One region of the Bradyrhizobium sp. HKCCYLR20261 genome, then DNA from elsewhere that is predicted to be linked to it. Evidence: predicted binding sites of a transcription regulator. Region 1 holds the regulator's gene; the other holds the start of a gene.
The links. Region 1 encodes LexA, which represses DNA repair genes until DNA is damaged. Its sites were predicted from a motif close to TGTTCNNNNTGTGTTCNG; they were not measured.
Positions count from the first base shown of each region.

Region 2: a site for LexA is predicted at 2,102-2,119, ahead of ACQR1L_RS31490 (DNA recombination protein RmuC). Genes of this name have one in related genera too.

Region 1 covers NZ_JBNPUZ010000006.1:380,081-384,495, reverse strand. The annotation lists gene ACQR1L_RS17175 (ComEC/Rec2 family competence protein) at 1-884, shown strand, start outside; gene ACQR1L_RS17170 (hypothetical protein) at 1,023-1,460, opposite strand; gene lexA (transcriptional repressor LexA) at 1,742-2,443, opposite strand; gene ACQR1L_RS17160 (molybdopterin molybdotransferase MoeA) at 2,651-3,862, opposite strand; gene ACQR1L_RS17155 (alpha/beta fold hydrolase) at 3,984-4,415, opposite strand, start outside.
Region 2 covers NZ_JBNPUZ010000021.1:88,546-92,960, reverse strand. The annotation lists gene ACQR1L_RS31495 (AmpG family muropeptide MFS transporter) at 1-771, opposite strand, end outside; gene ACQR1L_RS31490 (DNA recombination protein RmuC) at 815-2,071, opposite strand; gene def (peptide deformylase) at 2,241-2,768, shown strand; gene fmt (methionyl-tRNA formyltransferase) at 2,908-3,843, shown strand; gene truA (tRNA pseudouridine(38-40) synthase TruA) at 3,961-4,415, shown strand, end outside.

The sequences.
Region 1 (4,415 bases):
TCCATTTCCACCGCATCACGCCCTATGGCGTGCTCGCCAATCTCGCGGCGATGCCGGTGGTCTCGGTGCTGGTGATGCCGGCGGGCCTGCTGGGCCTGCTCGCAGCGCCGTTCGGCCTCGATGGCCCCTGGTGGACGCTGATGGGCTGGGGCATCGACTGGATGATCGCCGTGACGCGCTGGGTGGCGGCGCTGCCCGGTGCCGTCGGCCGTATCCCGGCGTTCGGCATCGGCCCGCTGATCGCGGCCAGCCTGGGCCTCATCCTGATCGGCCTGTTGCGCACGCCGCTGCGCTGGTCGGGCGCCGTGCTGCTGGCGGCGGCCACGGCCTGGGCCGCGATGACGCCCCGTCCCGATATTCTCGTCTCCGGCGATGGCCGCGCGGTGGCCGTCCGCGGCCGCGACGGACGCCTGCATGTGATGCGCAGCGGCAAGGACGTGTTCGTCACCAAGGAATGGCTCGCGGCCGACGCCGACGCGCGGCTGCCCGCCGATTCGTCGCTTGGTGACGGCGTGTCCTGTGACGAGCAGGGCTGCGTGGTCGCGATGGCAGACGGCCGCATCGTCGCGCTGGCGCTGCGGGTCGATGCACTTGCCGACGATTGCACCCGCGCCGCGCTGGTGGTGACGGCGCGCTCGGCCCCACAGTCGTGCGAGGCTGCCGTGATCGACCGTCCGCGCCTGCAGCAGCAGGGGGCCTTGATGCTCGTGCAGAACGGCAAGGGCCTTGCCGTCACGCCGGTGCGCGCCGACGGCACGGGCCGGCCGTGGTGGCCGGCACCCGCCGAGCCCAGCGAGTTCGAGGCGACGCTGACGCCGCGCGCGCCACCGTCGCGCGCGCAGGACGCGACACCGCCTGACACGGAGCAGGCTGGAGAGGATTAGTCCTTGGGTCGAATGCAGCACACGACACCGGCGCCGCAACGGTCGGCTCCGGAGTAGAGCCGGTCGACGATTGCGGCGTCAGCGTGCGATCCGCATGACAATGAGCTGACGCTCAGCCCATCGAATGTTGCGCGTGGCTCAGGTGATGCTGATGCGGCGGATTGGCGTCGGCTGCTGCGCCGGCGCCTCCTCCGCGATCTCGCGTCGTTCGCCCGGCTGCTTGCTGACCGGCAATTGCAGCACGGTGACGCGCTGGCCCTCGCAGAGCTGAGTCACCAGCACATGGCGTCCATCCGCGAACTCGATCGCGTCGTGATGGCGGTCGGGAATGTGCTTCTCGATGGTGTTGAACTTGGCGACGCGCTCGCGGATCGTGCGGGTCCACAGCCAGCGGCTGTCGTAGCGAACGTCCTCGGCAAAGGCGAGCTCGGTGCCGGGCAGCATGCAGACCGCGACGGTCGGCTCGCTTTCCAAGGCGAAGCCGCGGGTCGCGGTGCCGCGGAACGTCGTCGAGATCAGCGTCTCGCCGACTTTGGCGGGACGGGAGGCAACGGCATGGAGGCTGTAGTCACACATCGGATCGCTCCTCGTTCAGAGATAGCTGACCCACGCTCCCCCCGGACAGGCGCAGGCCTCTATCAGAGTGGACATCGGGAGCGATGTTAGCGCGCGCTTCGCGGCAATTCTGCGCTGATCTGCAGTGCGCGCGGGCGCTGCCGATCACAAGCGTTTGAGTGTGCCGCGCTGCACATCATGATGTGCATTCTCAACTGACTCATAAATAGGCGGCCGCGAGTCCGGGCGGCTCACACCGCCGATCTGCTGGGCAGATCCGGCGGCCTCGCAGACGCCGGGACTCAGTACTTCCGGTACAGCCCGACCAGCTTGCCCTGGATCTTCACCCGGTTGGGCGGCAGGATGCGCACCTCATACGCCGTGTTGGCCGGCTCCAGGGCGATCGACGCGCCGCGGCGGCGGAAGCGCTTCAACGTCGCTTCCTCGTCGTCGATCAGCGCCACGACGATGTCGCCGGTGTCGGCGGACTCGTTGCGCTGGATCAGCGCCATGTCGCCGTCGAGGATGCCGGCGTCGACCATCGAATCGCCGCGGACTTCGAGCGCGTAGTGTTCGCCATTGCCAAGCATGTCGGCCGGCACGCTGATGGTGTGGCTGCGCGTCTGCAGCGCCTCGATCGGCGTACCCGCGGCAATCCGGCCCATCACCGGCACCGCGACGGGACGCTCACCATCGTCGAGCGCCGGTGTCGATGTGCGAACCTTGCCGAGATTGCCCTCGATCACCGACGGCGTGAAGCCGCCGCGCCGGTTGTTGGCGGCCTGCGAGAGCTCGGGCAGCTTGATCACCTCGATCGCGCGGGCGCGATTGGGCAGCCGGCGGATGAAGCCGCGCTCTTCGAGAGCTGTAATCAGCCGATGGATGCCGGACTTGGAGCGCAGGTCGAGCGCATCCTTCATCTCGTCGAAGGACGGCGGCACGCCGGCTTCCTTGAGCCGTTCGTTGATGAACCGCAGAAGTTCGTACTGTTTGCGCGTCAGCATCTCGACCTGGTCCCCGGTTGGTTGTCGTCCGAAGTTCTCAAGAGCTCTTGCGTCCCAGAGCCAGACTGGACGACCGTCATTCACGTCACCCGCAACATACTAAAAACAAATCATGAACGGACACTATCTGTTCGATGTGTGTTCTGCAATCCTAAAAATATGATGAATGGACCGAGCTTTACCGGAGGAAGCCCACCCACCGACGCCTCACCTGGGCAGGCGCAGGATCTCGCAAGGGCTGCCTGCGGGAGCCTTCGGCGCGAAGGCCGGACGGATCACCAGCGCCTGCGAAAGCGCGAGATTCCCGAGCAGAGACGAATCCTGCTGGTTCACCGGCGTGGCGATCAGCGTGCCGTCGGGGCGCTCTTCCAACTGCGCGCGCAGATAGTCCTCGCGTGAGTCGTTCGGCCCGAGTTCGCGGCCGAGCAGGGCGGTCTCGCGCGGCGGCGCGACCTCCTCGCGCCCGAGCAGGGCACGAATCAGCGGCACCAGGAACAGGATGGCGCAGACATAGGACGACACCGGGTTGCCCGGCAGGCCGATCACCCTCATGCCGCCGAGCCGGCCGTGCATCATCGGCTTGCCCGGCCGCATCGCGATCTTCCAGAACGCCATCTCGACGCCTTCGGCCTCGAGGGCTTGCTTGACCAGATCATGGTCGCCGACCGAGGCGCCGCCGGTGGTGATCAAGATATCTGCGCCGGACTCGCGTGCCCGGCGGATGCCGGCCACGGTGGCCTCCATCGTGTCGACGGCGATGCCGAGATCAATCGGCTCGGCACCCTCGCTACGCACCAGCGCCCGCAGCGCATAGCCGTTGGAGTAGACGATCTGGCCGGGACCGGGCTCGGAGCCCGGCATCACCAGTTCGTCGCCGGTCGCGAGCAGCGCCACCTTGGGCCGCCGCCGCACCGGCAGCGCCGGATGATTCATGCTGGCCGCCAGCGACAGGTCGCGGTCGCTGAGCCGGCGTCCGGCCTTCAGCAGCACCATGCCCTGGTGGAAGTCGACGCCAGCGGGGCGGATGTGCCGGCCCTTGATGGCGGCCTCATTGACGACCACATGGCCGCCCTCCGCGGTCGTATCCTCCTGGATGACGACCGCATCGGCGCCCTCCGGCACGACGCCGCCGGTGAAGATGCGCGCCGCCTCGCCAGCGCCGACCACGCGATCGAACGGCCGCCCGGCCGCGACCTCGCCGATCACCTTGAGCTTGGCGCCCGGCCTGTCGGCATCGGCCGCCCGCAGCGCGTAACCGTCCATCGCCGACATCGCCTCCGGCGGCTGCGTCCGCAGTGCTGCCAGGTCGCGCGCCAGGATGCGGTGGAATGCCTCGTCCAGCCCGACCATCTCCTCAGGCAGCGGCTCGGCGCCGGCAAGCACCGCGGACAACGCATCGGACACCGGCATCAAGGCCATCAGAGTTCCTTTGGAAGGAAGCGGACGAGTCGAGGGAGTCGCGTTCTAACCGAACGCGCAGGGCGGGGCCAAGGGGCCAATCCGACCGGTGCCTTGGGGAGCAGCCTCGCGCGGGGCGCTCTTACAATGTGGCGAGAAACCTCGTGATCAGTCCGGTGACCTCCGCGGGCTGTTCGAGGCTCGGCAGATGCGCAACACCGGTGATCCCGTGACCGGCCGCGTTCGGCATCGTCGCAGCAAGCAATCGGCTTCGCTCCTGGATATGAGGAAAGTCGAGGTCGCCCCAGATCACGAGCGCCGGCGCGGTGATCTCGCCGAGGCGCGGGAAGGCAGGTGTCACGTCGAGACTTGCGCCCACCGGCGCTGCGCGCAGCGCGGCGGCGTTCTTCTGCAGAAACATGTCGCGCAACTCGCCCGATACGCGCCCATCAGGTGCGAGCGGACCGTCGAGCCAGAGATGCGCCTTGAGCATGCTGACGCGGTCCCAATCGCGTGCCGCCTCTGCTGCGGCGACATCGCGCAGCAGCGCCGTGATGGCCGGTGGGTAGACCGG
Region 2 (4,415 bases), on a different contig from region 1:
GCCGGCGGCGGCCTGGGCCACGCGAGTGAGGGCGGTCTCGGCGCCCATGGCGGCTTCGGCCTGTTTCGACTGTGCCGGCTCGGTGGCGGCCAGCGCCGTGATGGTGCCGATCAGCACCAGCGCGGCCATCACGACGTAGCCCCACATCCAGGACGTCGGGCGGGTCAGCCCCGAGCTCTCAAAGGCGCTGACCACGACGAGCGCGCCGGCGGTCGAGACCAGCATGCCGATGCGATAGGCCGCGACATAGGCCGCCATGCCGGCGGCCTGCTCGCTCTCCGGCAGGCTCTCGACACGGAACGCATCGACCACGATGTCCTGGGTCGAGGAGGTCGCGGCCACTAGCAGCGCGGCCAGCGCCACCATGAACGGCGCGTGCGCCGGGTCGGTCAGCGCCAGCAGCATGATGGCGCCGATCAGCAGGAGCTGCGCGAACACCAGCCAGCCGCGGCGGCGCCCGAACGCGCGCGTCAGCAGCGGCACGTGCAGCGCGTCGACCAGCGGTGCCCACAAGAACTTCAGCGTATAGGGCGTGCCGACCAGCGCGAACAGTCCGATGGTTCCGAGATCGACGCCGAGCTCGCGCATCCAGATCTGCAAAGTCGAGCCCGACAGCGCCAGCGGCAGGCCGGAGGAGAAGCCGAGGAACAGCACCACGAGCACGCGCGGCTGCAGGTAGACGGCCATGCTCTCGCGCCAAGTCGGAGTGGGCTTGGCGTCAGGCTTTGCAGAGTTCGCTGTGAGGTCGGAGGTCGCGTCGGGTGCGGTCATGACCGGTTGGTAGCAGATTTGCGCGGCTGTCGCGACGCCGCCATCACTCCCCCGCCTGCATCCGTCCCGCCAGCGGAAACAGGTCCGGCGTCGTGCCCGTGCCCGGCGCGATCCGCGGCGAGTCCAGCGGCGCATCCTGCTTGCTGAAATCCAGTTCTTCGATCCGGGCGGCGCGCTTCTCGATCTTGTCGGCGGAGATCAGGATCTGGCGGATGTCCTCGCCGACGTCGCCGAAATGCTTTTGCAGCTTGAGCACGCGCTCGCGCAGGCGGCTGAGATCGTCGCCGAGATGGATCACCTCGTTGCGGATCTGGTCGGCGGCGTCGCGGATGCGGGCATCCTTCATGATCTGCTGCATGACCTGGATCGCGAGCATCAGCAGCGACGGCGACACCAGCACGACGCGCGCGCGATACGCCTTCTGGATGATGTCGTCGAAGCCGTCATGGATCTCGGCGTAAACGGACTCGGATGGCACGAACATCAGCGCCGTATCCTGCGTCTCGCCGACGACGAGATACTTCTCAGCGATGTCGTTGACGTGCCGCAGCACGTCGGTGCGCAGGCGCTGCGCAGCCGCGCGCTTCTCTTCGTCCGTCTCCGCATCGTGCAGCGCCGTCACGGCCTCCAGCGGAAACTTGGCGTCGATGCACAGCGGCCTGCTGTCGGGCAGGAACACCACGCAGTCGGGCCGCTTGCCGCCGGCGAGCGTGTACTGGAACGCGTAGCTGCCCTTCGGCAGCCCGTCCTGGACGATCGCCTCCATCCGCGCCTGGCCGAATGCGCCGCGCGACTGCTTGTTGGCGAGCACGTCGCGCAACGTGGAGACCTGCGTGGTCAGCTCGCTGAGATCGCGATGCGCGTTGTCGATGATGCCGAGCCGTTCGTGCAGCACGCGCAAGGAATCCATCGTGTGGCGGGTGGTCTGCTCCATCGACTGGCCGACGCGGTGGGTGACGGCGTCGAGCCGTTCGTTGACGCTGCGGGCGAGATCCACCTGCCGGCCGGCGAGCAGTTGCGCCATCGCGTCGACCCGGCCGGAGGCCTCGCTCTGCACCCGGATCATCTCGCCGAACCGCTGTTCGATCTCCTCCGTGCGCAGCGCCTGCTGGGCGGCAAGCTCCGCGCTGCGCCGTCCAGAGCGGGCCACCGCCAGGCCGATCATCACGAGCAGCAGCAGCACCAGCACGCCGAACCCGATCAGCGCGTCGCTGGCGCGGACGGGCAGGTCGCCGATCATGACGACGACAGGATTGAGCGCAGAATTCAGCGCAGGATTCAGCGATGGGCTGGCGGTCATCACCCCCGTCTATCCGATTCGCAAACCGTCGCGAACGAAGAGAGAACATTTATGGTTAAGGCCGGGTTAAGACGTATGGTTAACGGATCGTTGAAATTCATGGTTAGCGAAGTCTTAACCGCGCGTCCTCACATTGACCGCGCCTGTTCCGGGGCTTAAATCGCGCGCCATGTCCCTTAGAGAAATCATCATCCTGCCGGACCGGCAGCTCCGGCTGGTGTCCAAGCCTGTCGAGAAGGTCACGCCGGACATCCGGCAGCTGGTCGACGACATGTTTCAGACCATGTACGACGCGCCCGGCATCGGGCTGGCGGCGATCCAGGTTGCGCAACCCCTGCGCGTCATCACCATGGATCTGGCCAAGCCGGATTCCGGCGGCGAGACCAAGCGCGAGCCGCGCGTGTTCATCAATCCCGAGATCATCGCCAAGTCAGATGAGCTGTCGGTGTATGAGGAAGGCTGCCTGTCGATCCCCGAATACTACGAGGAGGTCGAGCGGCCGGCACGCGTGCGCGTGCGCTTCACCGATCTCGACGGCGTGGTCCGCGAGGAGGACGCCGAGGGCCTCTACGCCACCTGCATCCAGCATGAGATCGACCATCTCAACGGCGTGCTGTTCATCGACTACCTGTCGAAGCTCAAGCGCGACCGCGTGATGAAGAAGTTCACCAAGGCCGCCAAGCGCGCGGGCGAGTAACGATCAACTCTCTCCTTCGTCATGCCCGGGCTTGACCCGGGCATCCACGTCTCGCCGCTTGTCTTGGTCGCGCGACGTGGATGGCCGCGACAAGCCCGGCATGACGGCGGAGTAGAGGCTTTGCAGGGTCTTCGACCACATGCCGCTTCGCCTGATCTTCATGGGCACGCCGGATTTCGCCGTGCCGACCCTGCTCGAACTCGCCGGCCACGGCCACGAGATCGTGGCCGTTTATACGCGTGCGCCGAAGCCCGGCGGTCGCCGTGGTCTGGCGCTGGTGCCGACGCCGATCGAGACCGAGGCGCGCCGGCTCGGCATCCCCGTGCTGACGCCGAAGACGCTGAAGACCGAGGAGGCCTTGGCCGAATTCCGCGCGCACGAGGCCGATGCCGCGGTGGTCGTCGCCTATGGCATGATCCTGCCGCAGGCGATTCTCGATGCGCCAAGGCTCGGCTGCTACAATCTGCACGCCTCGCTGTTGCCGCGCTGGCGCGGTGCCGCGCCGATCAACCGCGCCATCATGGCGGGTGATGCCGAGAGCGGCGTGATGGTCATGAAGATGGATGTCGGTCTCGATACCGGCGACGTCGCCATGGCCGAGCGGTTGCCGATCACGGATGCGATGACGGCGTCGGACCTACACGACAAGCTGTCCCGCATCGGCGCCGACCTGATGGTCCGCGCGATGGCGGCGCTGGAGCGCGGCGGGCTGACACTGACGAAGCAGGCCGAGGACGGCGTGACCTATGCGGCCAAGATCGAGAAGGCCGAGGCGCGGATCGACTGGGCGAAGCCTGCGCACGCCGTGCTGCGTCACATCCACGGCCTGTCGCCGTTCCCCGGCGCCTGGAGCGAGGTCGTGTTGGACGGCGAGGCGGTGCGCCTCAAGATCCTGCGCTGCGCGCTGGCCGACGGCACGGGCGAGCCGGGCACCGTCCTCGACGATCATCTCACCATCGCCTGCGCCGGCGGCGCCATCCGCATCACCGAGCTGCAGCGTGCCGGCAAGGGGCCGATGAAGGCCGCGGATTTCCTGCGCGGCACGCCTGTCGCGCCGGGCCTGCGCTTCGGTTAACCTTCTCAGCTCGTCATGCGCGGGCTTGACCCGCGCATCCATCTCGCGAACAAGCTTCGTCCCTGGATGGATTGCCGGGTCCAAGCCCGGCAATGACGGCCACATGCGATCGAGGCGATGCCCCGCTACAAGCTCACCATCGAATATGACGGCACTCCCTTCTGCGGCTGGCAATTGCAGGAGACGCTGCCGTCGGTGCAGGGGGCGCTCGAAGCCGCGGTGCAGGCGACCTGCGGCGTGCCCACCCGCGTGCACGGCTCCGGACGCACCGATGCCGGTGTCCACGCCACCGGACAGGTCGCGCATTGCGATATCGAGAAGGAATTCCGCCCCGACAAGCTGCGCGACGCGCTCAACGCGCATCTGCGGCCCAATCCTGTCGCGGTGCTCGACGCCGAGATCGTGCCCGACACCTTTGAGGCCCGCTTCTCCGCGCGCAAGCGGCACTACCGCTATCGCATCGTCAACCGCCGCTCCAACCTCGCGCTCGAGGTCGGCCGCGTCTGGCGGGTGCCGCAGCGGCTCGATTCCGATGCGATGCACGTCGCTGCGCAACGCCTGATCGGCAAGCA